One region of the Shewanella pealeana ATCC 700345 genome, then DNA from elsewhere that is predicted to be linked to it. Evidence: predicted binding sites of a transcription regulator. Region 1 holds the regulator's gene; each other region holds the start of a gene.
The links. Region 1 encodes LexA, which represses DNA repair genes until DNA is damaged. Its sites were predicted from a motif close to TACTGTATNNNNATACAGTA; they were not measured.
Positions count from the first base shown of each region.

Region 1 (3,888 bases):
ATCACACGATTAGCCAATGTGTTCACCACAGGCGTTAACCAGCTAGGCTTTTGGTCTGGGTCTTTAGCTATATCTTCACGCCAGCTAGGAGCCTGCTCGTTCAAGAAGTTATGCAAGGTGATCGGCTCACCGAAGTTAACGTAACCTTGGCCAAAGTTGCCTAGCTTACGAATGGCGCCAAATACCTGCCAAACTGACTCTTTCTTTTTCTTCTTTCCGCTCAACTCTTTATGGTAAGTCGCCACTTCCATTACATGGTCATAGCCTAAATACACTGGCACTAGCGTCACTGGGCGTTCAACACCACGCAGCACACTGTTTAGGGTCATAGCGAGCATTCCCGTTTTCGGCGCCAGCAGACGACCTGTACGCGAACGGCCACCTTCTGTGAAGTACTCTACAGAATAGCCTTTGGTAAATAGCTGATCTAAATATTCACGGAACACGGCAGTGTAAAGCTTGTTGCCACCAAAACTACGACGAATAAAGAAAGCACCACCACGGCGGAACGCAGGACCCGCAGGCCAGAAATTAAGGTTAATACCCGCTGCGATATGCGGCGGTACCATACCTTGATAATAAAGAATATAAGACAGTAGCAGGTAGTCCATATGACTACGATGACACGGCACATAGACAATCTCATGTCCGTCGTGGTGCAGCTGTCTTACCTGCTCGGCACCTTTAATGTTGATGCCTTTATAAAGCTTGTTCCACAACCACGTTAGAAAACGCTCTGCGATACGCACTAGGCTATCGGAGTAATCTGCAGCCACTTCATCAAGGTACTCCATCGCTTTAGCGCGAGCTTCGGCCTCGGTGATCTTCTTGCTTGCCGCTTCCTCTTTAATCGCCTTGGTAATCGAATCTGATTTAAGTAAAGCGTGGAACAGTGCCTGACGCTTAGGCAGCTGAGGCCCAGTCATCACTTTACGTTGGCGCTGAAAGTGCACTCTTGCGACACGAGCAAGCTTCTGTGCAATACGCTTATCAGTGCCGTGCTCATCAGCCATATAACGCAGTGAAACGGCATTAGAAAACTGCACGAAATTATGTCGACCCAAGAACAAGATCATGAGGCACTTGCGTAACCAAGTTGGGTTTTGGCGCTCGAGTACCGCTGCGCGCATAGTGTCGTCTTCTTTACCAGGGGTACGACCCCAATAAAGGCTCACCGGCACCAATTGAATGTCTAATTCGCGATTTTGTTTATGTACGCTAAGGAGTCTCTTGAAGCAATCTATGTACTGCTCACCACCTTCTCGCTGGCCGAAGAGAGGCTTACTCCCTTCTAGGCAGACCACTCGTGGTGCCTTAACCCCATTGACCTCCAGCTCCTCGTAAGGGCTTGGTAAACCAAGTTTCGCCGTCATTTCGCTAAGCGCAGCGATGTCACTGACAGATTCAGTCTTCATGACATAAGCGAGTGGTTTACTCGGATCTAAGTTGAGATCGTCGAATGGGTCGTGAGGCACAACGACAGTGTGAACTAATTGACGCTGTAACCAGCGTAAAGATTTGAACCAAAGAGAGTCTTGTTTGGACATGATTTATTTGCAATGTTAGTCGCTTCTAATAAGGCGCTAGAATAGCAGATATTGAAATAGTTTGCGCAATTCTCTTCTTACCGTACCGAATCCGGTTTGTACATTTATAGAACAATGACTTAGCTTAAAATTTAATAACTTAAGCCAATACACAATGATTAAATCGTGTTCATTTCAAATTCATTATCACTTTCAGTCACCCACCTTAATAAGCCGTTGGTATTAGATAAGACAAGATTACCGATGAATCGCAGATTTAAACCCTTTGCAACGAGTTTCATCTCGCTGGATTTATTTCATTTGAAACCGGATCCCACACAGCGAAAAAAAGTTATAACTGGTTATTACTTGCACTCACTAAATTACTGTATATACTAACAGGTACTGTATAGAAAGACAGGGTTAATAATGAGACCACTTACACCACGCCAAGCAGAAATTTTAGAGCTAATTAAACGCAATATTGCAGATACTGGTATGCCACCAACCCGCGCCGAGATCGCAAGGCGTTTAGGGTTTAAGTCTGCCAATGCTGCCGAAGAGCATCTAAAAGCATTAGCCAAGAAAGGCTGTATCGAAATTATGCCGGGCACGTCTCGTGGCATTAAGTTAACCCAAGAAAGTACTGAAGAGCCAGATTTAGGCTTACCACTCATCGGCCAAGTTGCCGCAGGTGAACCAATCTTAGCCCAAGAGCATGTTGAGCAGCATTATAAAGTCGACCCAGCTATGTTCCGCCCATCGGCTGATTTTCTACTGAGAGTCCGTGGTGACAGTATGAAGAATATCGGTATTCTCGAAGGTGATCTGTTAGCAGTACATAAAATAGAACAGGCTCGTAATGGTCAAATCGTTGTCGCTCGCGTCGAAGACGATGTCACCGTTAAGCGTTTCGAGAAGAAAGGCAACAAAGTTTTCTTACATGCAGAAAACGAAGACTACTCACCAATTGAGGTGGATCTAGCAAACCAAAGCTTAAGTATTGAAGGTTTAGCCGTTGGTGTGATCCGCAATGGAGACTGGCAATGAACAAACTATTAGGAGTTAGCCCACGTCACCCGGGGCTTTGGCAAGACAGACCGTCTACGAGCATGAGTGCAAACTCGGGCAATGAGATCACTAGCATGGTGACGAAGACTCAAGGCCGCGATGAGCTCACTCAGATTAGTGCTCAACTTTCACAGCTAAGCCAACAAGGCCGCTGGATTGTACTGATAAGCCCTCCTAATATTGGTTATAAACAGATGTTAGCGGCGGCAGGCGTTAGAATGGACCGGATTTTACTGGTCCACGCTAAAGACGAGGTTGAAACACTTTGGGCAATGGAAAAAGCATTGACCAGTGGCACCTCAAGCGCAGTAATCACCTGGACTAATTCGTTAGATGCTCGCGATAGCCGACGCTTACAGATTGTTGCTAAAAGCGCACGCGCTGTAGGCATGATTATCGAAAATGCCATTGAAAGCGCCGATGCAAACTCTACTGAAGTTAACAATAGCCATTTACTCGATAGTTCAGTAAGCGCTCAGGATTGTAGTTTTGTACAAGCGTCATTATTTGGCGCCATTCATTAATACACTCAGTTAACCCTCTTTCTAACGACCAAGTTTCAGCTAAAGACTCTTGGTTTTGCTAAAGCTCTCAATCGAGAGCTTTTTTATTGCCAAAAATTTATTTTCATAATAAGCAAATGAATCAAAAAGTGATCTTGATCAATATTTAAACACCAAGTAGTGTAGGAAGTGATAACAACGATATTTTGTTATATCCGAACGATTTAGTCGTCGGTCTTTGTTTCTGAACTTTAGATCCTGATCAAGAAACAAAGGCTGAAATCGGCCTGATATATTTCAGCCGTAAGTGCCTACGTGGTTACACAAACCAGTATTGAATACTGGAATACAATAGTCGCTGTCGTAATAACGACAAGTTTGACAAAACCACTCGCGCACTTTGAAGTCATCGTTGCTTTTTTGGGAACTGAAGAGTTTACATAGAGCAGAGACTTACTGTGTGACTCTTCTTTGTCTTGCTGACAGAGGAGAAGTCTAGTGAAGCAATTGTTGTATAGTGTACTGGCGTTGCTATTTACGCCCGTGCTTGTTGCATCAGAAATGCCACTCAATATGACAGAGGGTGTGACGGATATCAGTAACAGGGTTTATAACCTGCACATGATTATTCTCTACATCTGCTGCGCTATTGGCATCTTAGTATTTGGCGTAATGATTTATGCCATGATCAACCACCGCAAATCAAAAGGCGCAGTTGCCGCCAACTTTCATGAAAGTACTAAAGTCGAGATCCTGTGGACTATTGTACCTTTTATCATCTTGATACT
Region 1 is NC_009901.1:4,855,513-4,859,400, forward strand. Features, by position in the region: gene plsB (glycerol-3-phosphate 1-O-acyltransferase PlsB) at 1-1,547, opposite strand, end outside; gene lexA (transcriptional repressor LexA) at 1,956-2,576, shown strand; gene SPEA_RS20985 (cell division inhibitor SulA) at 2,573-3,121, shown strand; gene coxB (cytochrome c oxidase subunit II) at 3,599-3,888, shown strand, end outside.

Region 2 (3,888 bases), 1.7 Mb from region 1:
TAAGCCAGTAGAGCAGCAAGATATTCAGATGCTGCATCGAATGAGAGAAAGACTAAACAAACAATCTACTGCACTGATAAATCAAGTGAGAGGTATGCTCGCTGAGTACGGCATTGTCATCACAAAAGGAAAAGCGTCTTTTAGGACAAAGCTACCAGATATTCTAGAAAATGCCGATAACGAATTAACAGTCAAAGGCCGAAGTGTTTTTTATCAACTATATGAAGAGTTTAATGACATTGAGAAGCGACTTAAAAACTGTGATGCCCAAGTTCAACAAGAGGTGAAAAGTAACCAAGTATGCCAGCGCTTAGAAAGCGTACCAGGCATTGGCCCTGTGACTGCCACAGCATTTTATGCAGCTGTTGGGCAAGGTAAAGATTTTACCAATGGGAGACATTTTTCAGCATGGTGCGGTCTAGTACCCAAACAGCATAGTAGTGGCGGGAAAAATAATTTGCTTGGTATTAGTAAGCGAGGAAACGCTTATTTGAGAACGCTATTTATCCACGGGGCAAGAACTGTCTTACAGCATAGTTCTAATAAAACTGACAGATTTAGTTGCTGGGCTAGCGCACTTGCAGAAAGGCGTGGCTTTAACAGAGCTTGTGTTGCCGTAGCTAATAAGCTTGCACGAATAGCGTGGGTTATAGCAGCAAGAGAAGATGAATACCGTATCACAGTATAAATTAATCATTAACGCGTCAACTTAACGAGATAATCATAAGTTTTGCTAACCACCAAGTTGCCAAGATAATTGATTTGATGATGAGACAGTCAGACTGTTCTGCTTAAAACCTTGCTTCGCCACAGGCTCTAAAGAAGCCGTAAGGATGATAAGGAAAGTAGAAGCAAATATCCATCAGGGCCAGAGGAGTACCTCAATAACAGGCCGAATATATGGGTGCAATGAACTCTTCTCAAAGTCGATATTAAATATCTTGCAAACCGGATGGGTCCATATATGGCGATTCTGAAGCGATAGCGATTTTCGAAAATGAGTGAGGCCCGTTTCTAATGCATGTAACTCCGTCGGGGCGTCATGGTGGATGCAAGGAGGATAAGGACGAGCAGTCCTCCTTGCTCGGGTGTGGGCGAAGCGCCACGACTTTGGTCAAGCGAAGCTTGATAGTTCCAAGACTAACCAACTTTGGGGCAAAAGTGAGTTACAAAACTCACAGGAAACACCCATTCCCCATCGGAGTTGCCGAAGTACGCAGATGACACATTACCTAAAAGAATGCTGTAGAGCCATCATGGATGATGGCTCAGGCTCGGAGGGACATGGCCGCTCTTTGGCATCCATGCCATCACGGCATTTGTGAATCCATTCACATCAGATGTCCCATCTGAGCCGTTAGTCAATTTTTATTGGAGTATGAGGATCAACAACTTCGTCGGGGCGGCTAGGGACTCTTTATGAAGGAAATAGGCAAGAGGGGGTAGCTGTTTCCCCCTTCTTGGCCGAGTGTGAGCTGGAAGCTCACGATTTTGGTCTGGCGCCAGCCTGATGCTTTAAGTCTCATGTGTGGGCAAAGCGCCACGACTTTCGTCAAACGAAGCTTGATAGTTCTAGGGCTAGCCTCCCCTTTTCGTTTTTTGAAAAACCGAATTTTTATTCCTACACTCATAAAAAGATAACAAAGATCTGTTTCAAATACCCCATAGACGCCATCTGCAAACTAATATAAATCTGAGCTAATACCAAAAGCCAAACCAAAAGCTAAACCAGAATGAAAACGTGATTCACCTCAACGGATTTACCAACAGGGTATTTACTGTATGAATAAACAGTATATACTGTTTAACCATACAGTGTTTTGATAAAGGACATCACTATGCTTTGCCAACTCAGCATCAACAACTTTGCTATTGTGCGTTTCTTAGAGCTCGACTTTAAAGCCGGCATGACCAGTATTACTGGTGAAACCGGTGCGGGTAAATCGATTGCTATCGATGCCCTCGGCCTATGTTTAGGTAACCGAGCCGACGCCAATACCATTAGACCTGGTGCCACTAAGGCCGAAGTAAGTGCCCGCTTTTTATTAGATGATACCCCAGCGGCAAGACGCTGGCTTGAAGATAACGACCTTGAGCTCGGAGATGAATGTATCCTGCGCCGCACCATAAGCAGCGACGGCCGCTCACGCGCCTATATCAATGGTAACCCTGTACCTTTGGCGCAGATAAAGTCCCTTGGTCAGTTGCTTATTGGTATTCATGGCCAACATGCTCACCACGCTATGCTAAAGAGTGAGCATCAACTGATCCTGTTAGATAGCTATGCTAACCATAAAATGCTGCTCGACAGTGTCGCTGCCAGTTACCACAGATGTAAAACCACTGAGAAGCAACTGCACCAACTTGAGATGTCGCAGCAGGAACGCTTAGCCCGTAAACAGCTACTGCAATATCAAGTTGAAGAGCTAAACGAGTTTGCTATCAATGAAGGCGAATTTGAGTCGATTGAGGCCGAACATAAGAAGCTGGCTAACAGCACTGCATTAATCGAACTGTGCCGTAATCAGCTTCATATATTGCAAGACAACGATGATGGCAGCGTTGAGTCGTTGCTCAACACCTCTATCAGTCAGGGTCAAGATCTTGAGAGTTATGATCCTGAGCTTGCTAGTGTACTTGCCATGCTTAATGACGCCCTCATTCAGGTGCAAGAGAGCAGCAGCGAAATTGAGCGTTACTTAGATGGCTTAGAGCTGGACCCCGAGTATTTTGCTCATCTAGAGCAGCGCCTGTCTAAGACCATGCAACTTGCCCGTAAGCATCAAGTAATGCCAAATGAGCTTTATACGCATCACCAAAGTTTATTGGAAGAGCTTGAAGACTTAGGCTCAGACTCTGACAAACTAGATGATATTCGTGAGCAGCTAAACGCAAATCGCGAAGCTTACCTGCAACACGCTAGAAAGCTCAGCCAAAGCCGTAGCCGTTACGCTAAAGAGTTAGATAAACAGGTGACTCAGTCTATCCATGAGCTCAACATGCCTAAGGGCAAGTTTACCATTGCAGTGAACTTCAATGAGGCAGTTATCACCCCAACAGGTTGTGACAGCATTGAGTTTTTAGTGTCAACGAACCCTGGTCAGCCGCTACAGCCTATCGCTAAAGTTGCCTCTGGTGGTGAGCTATCACGCATCGGCTTAGGTATTCAGGTGATCACCGCCAAGAAAGTCTCGACGCCTACGTTAATCTTCGATGAAGTCGATGTGGGAATTTCAGGGCCAACCGCAGCGGTTGTTGGGCGTATGCTGCGTAGCCTTGGCGAGTCGACTCAGGTCTTTTGTGTGACTCACTTGCCACAAGTTGCCGGTAACGGCCATCAACATATGTTCGTCAATAAGAGTAGCAAGGCTGGTCAAACTGAGACCTCTATGGTGGCGCTAGATAAAACCCAGCGTATCGAAGAGTTAGCGCGCTTATTAGGCGGCGACACCATCACCAACAACACCTTGGCTAACGCCAAAGAGTTGCTACTAAGTTAATTTTTAAAACTTATAAAAACTAAAACCCATAAAACAAAATGCAGAGCTAAGCTCTGCATTTTTTATGTTGCTAACTATTTGATGCTAACAGATGCGATTAAGCAAAGTAGTAGGCTAAGCCTTGTAGACATAGCATGGAAAAAATACCCGCTAAGACATCGTCAATCATAATGCCGAAGCCACCGTGAACCTTGGCATCAAGCCAGCGAATTGGCCATGGCTTTAAGATATCGAAGATACGAAACAGTACAAAACCCACAACTAACCATTGCCAACCCGCTGGCGCGGCTATCATGGTGATCAGTAGCCCAGCCACTTCATCCCAGACTATGGCGCCATGATCGTGTACCCCCATATCTTTCGAGGCTTTGTCGCAGATATAAAAACC
Region 2 is NC_009901.1:1,413,001-1,416,888, reverse strand. Features, by position in the region: gene SPEA_RS06115 (IS110-like element ISSpe2 family transposase) at 1-688, shown strand, start outside; gene recN (DNA repair protein RecN) at 1,839-3,500, shown strand; gene SPEA_RS06100 (phosphatidylglycerophosphatase A family protein) at 3,598-3,888, opposite strand, start outside.
Region 2: the regulator LexA is predicted to act here: its motif matches at 1,777-1,796, upstream of recN (DNA repair protein RecN).

Region 3 (3,888 bases), 1.1 Mb from region 1:
TCATTAGTCAGCTTAACAAGGTGCTGACCAGCGAGCTTACCGCTATCAATCAATACTTTCTTCATGCGCGCATGTATAAGAATTGGGGCTTAGGTGAGCTCGATGAAAAGGCCTATAAGAAATCGATTCAAGATATGAAGCATGCCGATAAGTTAATTGAGCGGGTGTTGTTCCTTGAAGGGCTGCCAAATCTACAACAGTTAGACAAAATTCGAATCGGTGAACATAGCCAAGAGATACTTGAGTGCGACAAAGTCATGCTTGAAGAGGAGCTGGTATTACTGCGAGAGGTTATCGCCCTGTGTGAGTTAGAGGCTGATTATGTTAGTCGAGATATTTTAGAAGATTTGCTAGAAGATGAAGAAGAACATTTAGATTGGCTTGAGGCGCAGTTAGAGCTTATCTCATTAATGGGTATTCAAAACTATTTGCAGTCAAAAATGAGCTAGTTGGAGAAGATCATGAAAGGTAACCAAGAAGTCATCGACACGCTCAATAAGTTGCTCACTGGTGAGCTATCGGCAATGGATCAGTATTTTGTTCATGGCTTAATGTATGAAGACTGGGGATTGAATGAACTTCATGAGCGTATTTCCCACGAGAGTGATGATGAACGTGAACATGCAAAAAAGTTGGTGCAAAGAATCCTTTTTTTAGAGGGCACGCCTGACGTCGCGAGTCGAGAGCCGCTAAACATTGGTAAAGATACCGAGCAGATGCTTAAGAATGATTTAGCCTACGAGTATCAAGTTGCCGATAACTTACGTAGTGCAATTGCATTGTGTGAGGTCAAAAGTGACTACGAAAGCCGTGAGATCTTAGAAGTGTTGCTCGAAGAAACAGAGTCCGATCATATGTATTGGCTCGAGAAGCAACTCGGGTTGATTGATAAGGTAGGCCTACCAAACTACCTTCAGAGTAAGATGTAAGCGATAAAAACATGATTTAAAAGAGCCGTTCTGTAGCGGCTCTTTTTTTTACGATTTTTTCTCTGCCCCTTAACTGATAGCAAGGATTATTGTTTAACTGCCTGATACAGCCTGGATTCAGCTCCACGGAGTTATTCTAGCGTTAGACTATGCGGTTATTGGTTTTGATCTTGCGCTTTCGCGAGTAAAGCCTACGGATAAAGCCAGAGCACAGACAGAGTGTAGCATCAGTCGCATAGCCATATTATCTTGACTGCATGGGGGCGGGCGATGTTGATTTCATCTCATACCAATAAGACTCAACTAGATGCTGATAATCAGCTTCAGCTTGATTACTTGCTATGGGTTATTGAGCGCCTTGAAACACCGACTGCCGACGAGCAAACATCGGCTAATACAAGCCTAGTACCTCCTCCTAGTATCAGATCAAATGCGGTTTTATCTACAGAAGAGCTGAGTATGTTGGCTCAGTTATACCAGTCGTACTAAACATGTGACCAGTTCAGGGCCTATTTAGGCTTTTCACTTTTAAGTGGTTGGTATTATTTAAATAGAGAGAATACGCTAAAGCATATCCTATGCTTCCTTGATTAGTCGGCGAGATACTAATACCAGCCGCTTAGCCTAACAGTCAGGTTATAGCTTATTTTTTACTCTCGGTTTTCTGGTATGGCATTGAGTAAGTATGGTTTATATTGAATACTGTTTTTATATACAGTAATATTCTTTTCGGAGGATATTGGCTTGCAAAAAATTATTCATGTCGACATGGATTGCTTCTACGCCGCAGTAGAAATGCGTGACTTTCCCGAATTAAGAGGAAAACCTATAGCTGTGGGTGGGCGCAGCGATCGCCGTGGAGTGATAAGCACCTGTAACTACGAGGCGCGTCAGTTTGGCGTACGCTCAGCCATGGCATCAGGATACGCTCTTAAGTTATGTCCCGATTTGATTCTGGTTCCAGGGAGGATGCAGGTCTATAAAGAGGTGTCGAGCCAGATCCGAGCTGTATTTGAGCGCTATACCTACTTAATAGAGCCGTTATCGCTAGATGAGGCGTACCTCGATGTAACAGATAGTCCCCATTGTAAGGGCTCAGCAACCTTAATTGCCGAGGCTATTCGCGCCGACATCTTGGCCGAAACGGGTCTAACCGCATCTGCAGGAATCGCACCGGTTAAATTTCTAGCCAAGATAGCCTCAGATTTAAATAAACCCAATGGACAATATGTGATCCGCCCAGACATGATTAATGAGTTTGTTAAAACACTACCGCTGATAAAAATTCCAGGTGTTGGTAAGGTTACCGCTAAAAAATTAGCCGATTTAGGCTTGCATACTTGCAGTGATGTACAGGCGTACCCCCCTGCGCAGTTGATTGAACGTTTTGGCAAATTTGGAACTGTGCTGATAGAGCGTTCCAAAGGAGTCGATAAGCGGGGTATTTCCCCTAATAGAGAGAGAAAGTCAGTTGGGGTTGAAACCACCTTAGCCAAAGATATTCACACGCTGGAACAATGCCGAGCGGTAATGCCCCAGCTTATTCAAGAGCTAGGTGCACGAGTGAGTCGCAGTGCCAAGGACAGGACTATCCACAAGCAGGTGGTTAAAATTAAGTTTGAGGATTTTAAACAGACAACGATTGAACATCGCAGTGATGATATCTCGGTAAACTTGTTTTATCAGTTACTCGAACAAGCGATGGAGAGACAGCATGAGCGCGGCATTCGTCTCTTGGGGGTATCTGTTGGCCTTGCTTCTAATAGTTCGACAACAGATGATAGCGATGTGGATAGTTCGCAGTTGGATTTAGGCTTTTAGGTGTATAGCCAGAAATGGCTCGTTAGAAAAAACAAAGGCCACTTACTGCTAATTAATAGCTAAGTGGCCTTTTAGGTTTTACTTTGAAGTTAAGAGAGTATTAGCCTTTAACTGGTGTACGCTCTAGTACCGCTAATAACAGCTTCCAGTATTGGCCGACTGTGGTGATGTTAACTTTTTCATCAGGGCTGTGTGGGTAACGAATAGTCGGACCAATAGACACCATATCCATCTCTGGGTATGGCTTCTTAAATAGACCACATTCAAGACCAGCGTGGATCACCATGATAGTAGGCTCTTTATCGTAAATCGCCTCGTAGGTTTCACGCACACTTGCCATTACTGGTGAGCTATTGTCCGGCTTCCAGCCAGGATAAGCACCGCTGAATTCAACATTTGCACCAGCAAGATTAGCAAGCGAGGTCAATACGCCTTCAACTTCACTGCGACCAGAGTCGATCAGTGAACGGATAAGGCAAAGTATTTGCACGCCGTTATCATCGGTGCTAATTACACCCACGTTAAGCGAAGTCTCAGTCACGCCTTCGACTTCATCACTCATGCGAATGACGCCGTTAGGGCAAGCATTTAGCAGGTCAATTAAGATCTGCTGTGAATCTTCGCTCATCACTTGCTTTTCAGCTGGAATTTCAGCCAATGTTAACACCGTATCTGGATCGGCAATCGCTAGCTCTTCACGCACTAGAGCCTGAAACTCAGCAATACGCGTCTGTAACAGTGTTAAGTTCTCTGGCGGTAGCATAAAGTTGATTTCGGCTTCACGCGGGATGGCGTTACGCAGTGAACCACCAACAAATTGAGTTAACTCAATCGCTAGTTCGTCGCCATGCTCAACCAGGAAGCGAGCTAATAGTTTATTAGCGTTACCACGACCCAAGTGAATGTTAACGCCTGAGTGACCACCTTTAAGCCCAGAGAGCGACAGTTTATAACTGGCGTTTGTTGGCTCAGGAGATTGCCAAACCATAGGTACGCTTAACTGCGCATCAACGCCGCCAGCACAACCCATGTAGATCTCACCTTCCTGCTCTGAGTCGGTGTTGATCAGGATTTCAGCATCAAGCATACCGGCCTCTAGGCCAAATGCACCAGTCATACCGGCTTCTTCATCAATGGT
Region 3 is NC_009901.1:3,794,954-3,798,841, reverse strand. Features, by position in the region: gene bfr (bacterioferritin) at 1-449, shown strand, start outside; gene bfr (bacterioferritin) at 462-929, shown strand; gene SPEA_RS16285 (hypothetical protein) at 1,200-1,418, shown strand; gene dinB (DNA polymerase IV) at 1,674-2,750, shown strand; gene SPEA_RS16275 (aminoacyl-histidine dipeptidase) at 2,851-3,888, opposite strand, start outside.
Region 3: the regulator LexA is predicted to act here: its motif matches at 1,630-1,649, upstream of dinB (DNA polymerase IV).

Region 4 (3,888 bases), 1.8 Mb from region 1:
TCGTCGTCTGTGTCATAGATGGTGACACAAAGGCGTTCTTTCGGTAGCTTCAACTCTTCGGTCAGGAAAGTCCATGCGAAATGAATTGCTTCTTCTTTAAAATAATCACCAAAGCTAAAGTTACCTAACATTTCAAAGAAAGTGTGGTGACGTGCTGTGTAGCCCACGTTATCTAAGTCGTTGTGCTTACCACCCGCGCGAACACAGCGCTGTGAAGACGTTGCACGAGAATAGCTACGTTTATCTGCACCCAAAAACACATCTTTAAACTGGTTCATACCCGCATTAGTAAATAGTAGCGTTGGATCGTTCGCTGGAACGAGAGAGCTGCTATCTACTACCTGGTGACCATTTGTGCGGAAATATTCCAAAAAAGCACTTCGCAGTGCTGCAGTGGTTTGATACATGAAACCGTCCTGAATTAGATTGTGCAAATAGCCCTAAAGAGCTGAGTGATAAATTTTTATGGATAGCATTATAAGCAGAGTCATGACTAACAACCAGCCCTGTTAATACAAAACTGCGTGAGGAGCTGAAATTAACAGGTTAAAACACGATTGGAGCTTTTCAAAGACAGTCGTACTACAGGCGGAAACTGATGAAAATGAGTCTTGCAACGGCATTTAACAACAATGATCCTATAACGAAAGTTTGACAGGGAAGAATAAGCGGAAAGGTTTGATCTTGGCTTCTTAACAAGAACAGAGGTCTATTTACGAGAGCTGTAGGCTCCTTATGAGAAGAGTCGCGGCGCGCTAACTAATATAAGTTGTACATCTTATATTAGTCATAGTGCAACCGCGACACAGACAACAGACTGAGTTATCTGTTATCTAGCTTAAAATACTTCGCCAGTCTCTAAATCGATGTTATCGCCAGCGGTGTCAGCTGAATCTGCACTCACCTTCTCACCGTTGCCAAGAAGCATAGCGCGCAGTGTTGTTTCAATTTCATCTGAAATTGCTGGGTTTTCGATTAGATACTTACCGGCATTTGCACGGCCTTGACCGATCTTGTCACCTTTGTAGCTGTACCAAGCACCTGCCTTTTCAATTAACTTGTGCTGTACACCAAGGTCAACCAACTCACCCGTGCTGTTGATGCCTTGACCGTAAAGGATTTGGAATTCAGCTTGTTTAAATGGTGCGGCAATCTTGTTCTTAACCACTTTTACGCGGGTTTCGTTACCAATAACCTCTTCTCGATCTTTAATCGCACCTGTACGGCGGATATCTAGACGAACAGAAGCATAGAACTTAAGTGCGTTACCACCCGTAGTTGTTTCTGGGTTACCGAACATTACACCAATCTTCATACGGATTTGGTTAATGAAGATAAGAAGTGTATTTGACTGCTTTAGGTTACCAGCAAGCTTACGCATTGCTTGGCTCATCATACGCGCCGCAAGGCCCATGTGAGAGTCACCGATTTCACCTTCGATTTCCGCTTTTGGTGTCAATGCTGCAACCGAGTCGACGACGATAACGTCAACGGCGCCGCTTCGAGTTAGTGCATCACAGATTTCAAGCGCCTGCTCACCAGTATCTGGCTGTGAACATAATAAGTTATCGATATCAACACCTAGCTTTTTAGCGTAGATAGGGTCAAGAGCATGCTCAGCATCGATAAAGGCACAGGTCTTACCCTGCTTTTGAGCGGCAGCGATAACTTCTAATGTTAAGGTAGTTTTACCTGAAGATTCTGGACCATAGATCTCAACGATACGTCCCATAGGTAAGCCGCCAGCGCCTAAAGCTACGTCCAAAGCTAATGAGCCAGTAGAAATGGTCTCTACGTCCATTGAACGGTCTTCACCTAACTTCATGATTGAGCCTTTACCAAACTGCTTCTCAATCTGTCCAAGTACAGCGTTCAATGCTTTCTCTTTATTTGGATCTATCTTCATTCCTATATCCTCTGGATCACAGCGCAAACACGTTTGCGGTACTGATTTATTATTTGGGTGATGACTCGATTTGCCTTGGCTAGAGCCTCAATATGAAACTAGTATACTGTACAATCATACAGTATCAAGTACTGTGTAAAAATATTTTATAAATATCTATAAATCATACACTTCTAGGATAAGAGGATTTATCTACAGTAATTTTTTACTGAAACACAGTAAGAATTCCGCCTAAACCGGGCAAAATATTGTTAATATTAGAGCCAATATTGTGTAAGGCACTTTAAGGTGCCACAGTAAATGACAGGCAAAACAAATCGATGACCGCTATTGATCCCCAAAGCTTAGAAAAACACACTCCTATGATGCGTCAATATTTGACCTTAAAAGCCCAGCATCCCGATATGTTGCTCTTTTATCGCATGGGCGATTTTTATGAGCTCTTTTATGAAGATGCAAAAAAAGCATCTGAGCTACTTGGGATCTCGTTAACGGCCCGTGGTAAAAGTGGCGGAGACCCGATCCCCATGGCAGGCCTCCCCTATCACGCTGTCGAAGGCTATTTAGCTAAGCTCGTTCAGCTACGTGTATCGGTAGCGATTTGCGAGCAAGTTGGCGATCCTGCGACCTCAAAAGGTCCGGTTGAGCGTAAGGTCGTACGAATTGTAACCCCTGGTACATTAACAGACGAAGCCTTACTGCAAGAGAGACAAGACAACCTGCTTGCTGCGCTTTACCAAGGCAAAACGGGTTACGGTTATGCAACCTTAGATGTCGCATCTGGACGCTTTGTTGTCACCGAGCTTGCCAATACCGAAGCCTTAGAGGCTGAGTTACAACGTACTAACCCTGCCGAGTTACTCTATAGCGAAGACTTCTCGCAGATGAGTCTTATCGCGGGTATGAATGGCACAAGACGCAGGCCCGAGTGGGAGTTCGATTACGATACCTGTCAGCGTATGCTGCTTAATCAATTTGGCACTAAAGATCTAAAAGGCTTCGGTATCGAAGACGCGAGGCTTTCTTTACAGGCTGCGGGTTGCTTGATGCAGTATGTCAAAGACACCCAACGTACAGCACTGCCGCATATCAACTCGATCGTGCGCTTCAATCAGTCAGACAGCATAGTGCTCGATGCCGCGACCCGCCGTAATTTAGAGCTTACGGTAAACCTGCAGGGCGGCCGCGAAAACACCCTAGCTTCAGTGCTAGACAATACCGTTACACCTATGGGAAGCCGAATGCTGCAACGCTGGATCCACCAGCCTCTTCGCGATCATGACATTATTCGAGCAAGACAAGCATCGATAGCAGAACTGATGATGACTGGCGACTTTGAGACGCTATCAGAAGATCTGAAAGCCCTAGGAGATGTAGAGCGCATTACGGCACGTATTGCACTGCGTAATGCTCGCCCAAGAGACTTTGCACGCCTACGTCAAGCTCTGACCTTACTGCCTCAGCTACAACAAACACTAAGCGCCGCCAGTGCGCCGCACCTTAAATACCTATCGCAAGTGATTGGTGTGTTCCCTGAGGAGGTTGATCTACTCTCGCGTGCGGTTGTCGATAATCCACCCATGCTTATTCGCGATGGTGGTGTGATCCGCGAGGGCTACAATGAAGAGCTAGATCAATGGCGTAAGTTGAGCGAAGGCGCCACAGATTACTTGCATGAACTGGAAGCCCGAGAGAAAGAGCAAACCGGAATTTCAACACTAAAAGTCGGCTACAACCGAGTCCATGGCTACTATATCGAGGTCAGTCGTCGTGAGTCTGATCTTGTGCCACTGAGCTATCAGCGCAGACAAACCCTGAAAAATACCGAACGCTATATCATTCCCGAGCTAAAAGAGCATGAGGAAAAAGTGCTATCTAGCCAAGGCAGAGCCCTAGCGCTAGAGAAACAGTTATGGGAACAGCTATTCGATCTTATATTGCCTAAGCTGCATGAACTACAAGACTTCGCCCAAGCATCGGCC
Region 4 is NC_009901.1:1,449,035-1,452,922, reverse strand. Features, by position in the region: gene alaS (alanine--tRNA ligase) at 1-407, opposite strand, end outside; gene recA (recombinase RecA) at 839-1,906, opposite strand; gene mutS (DNA mismatch repair protein MutS) at 2,227-3,888, shown strand, end outside.
Region 4: the regulator LexA is predicted to act here: its motif matches at 2,011-2,030, upstream of recA (recombinase RecA).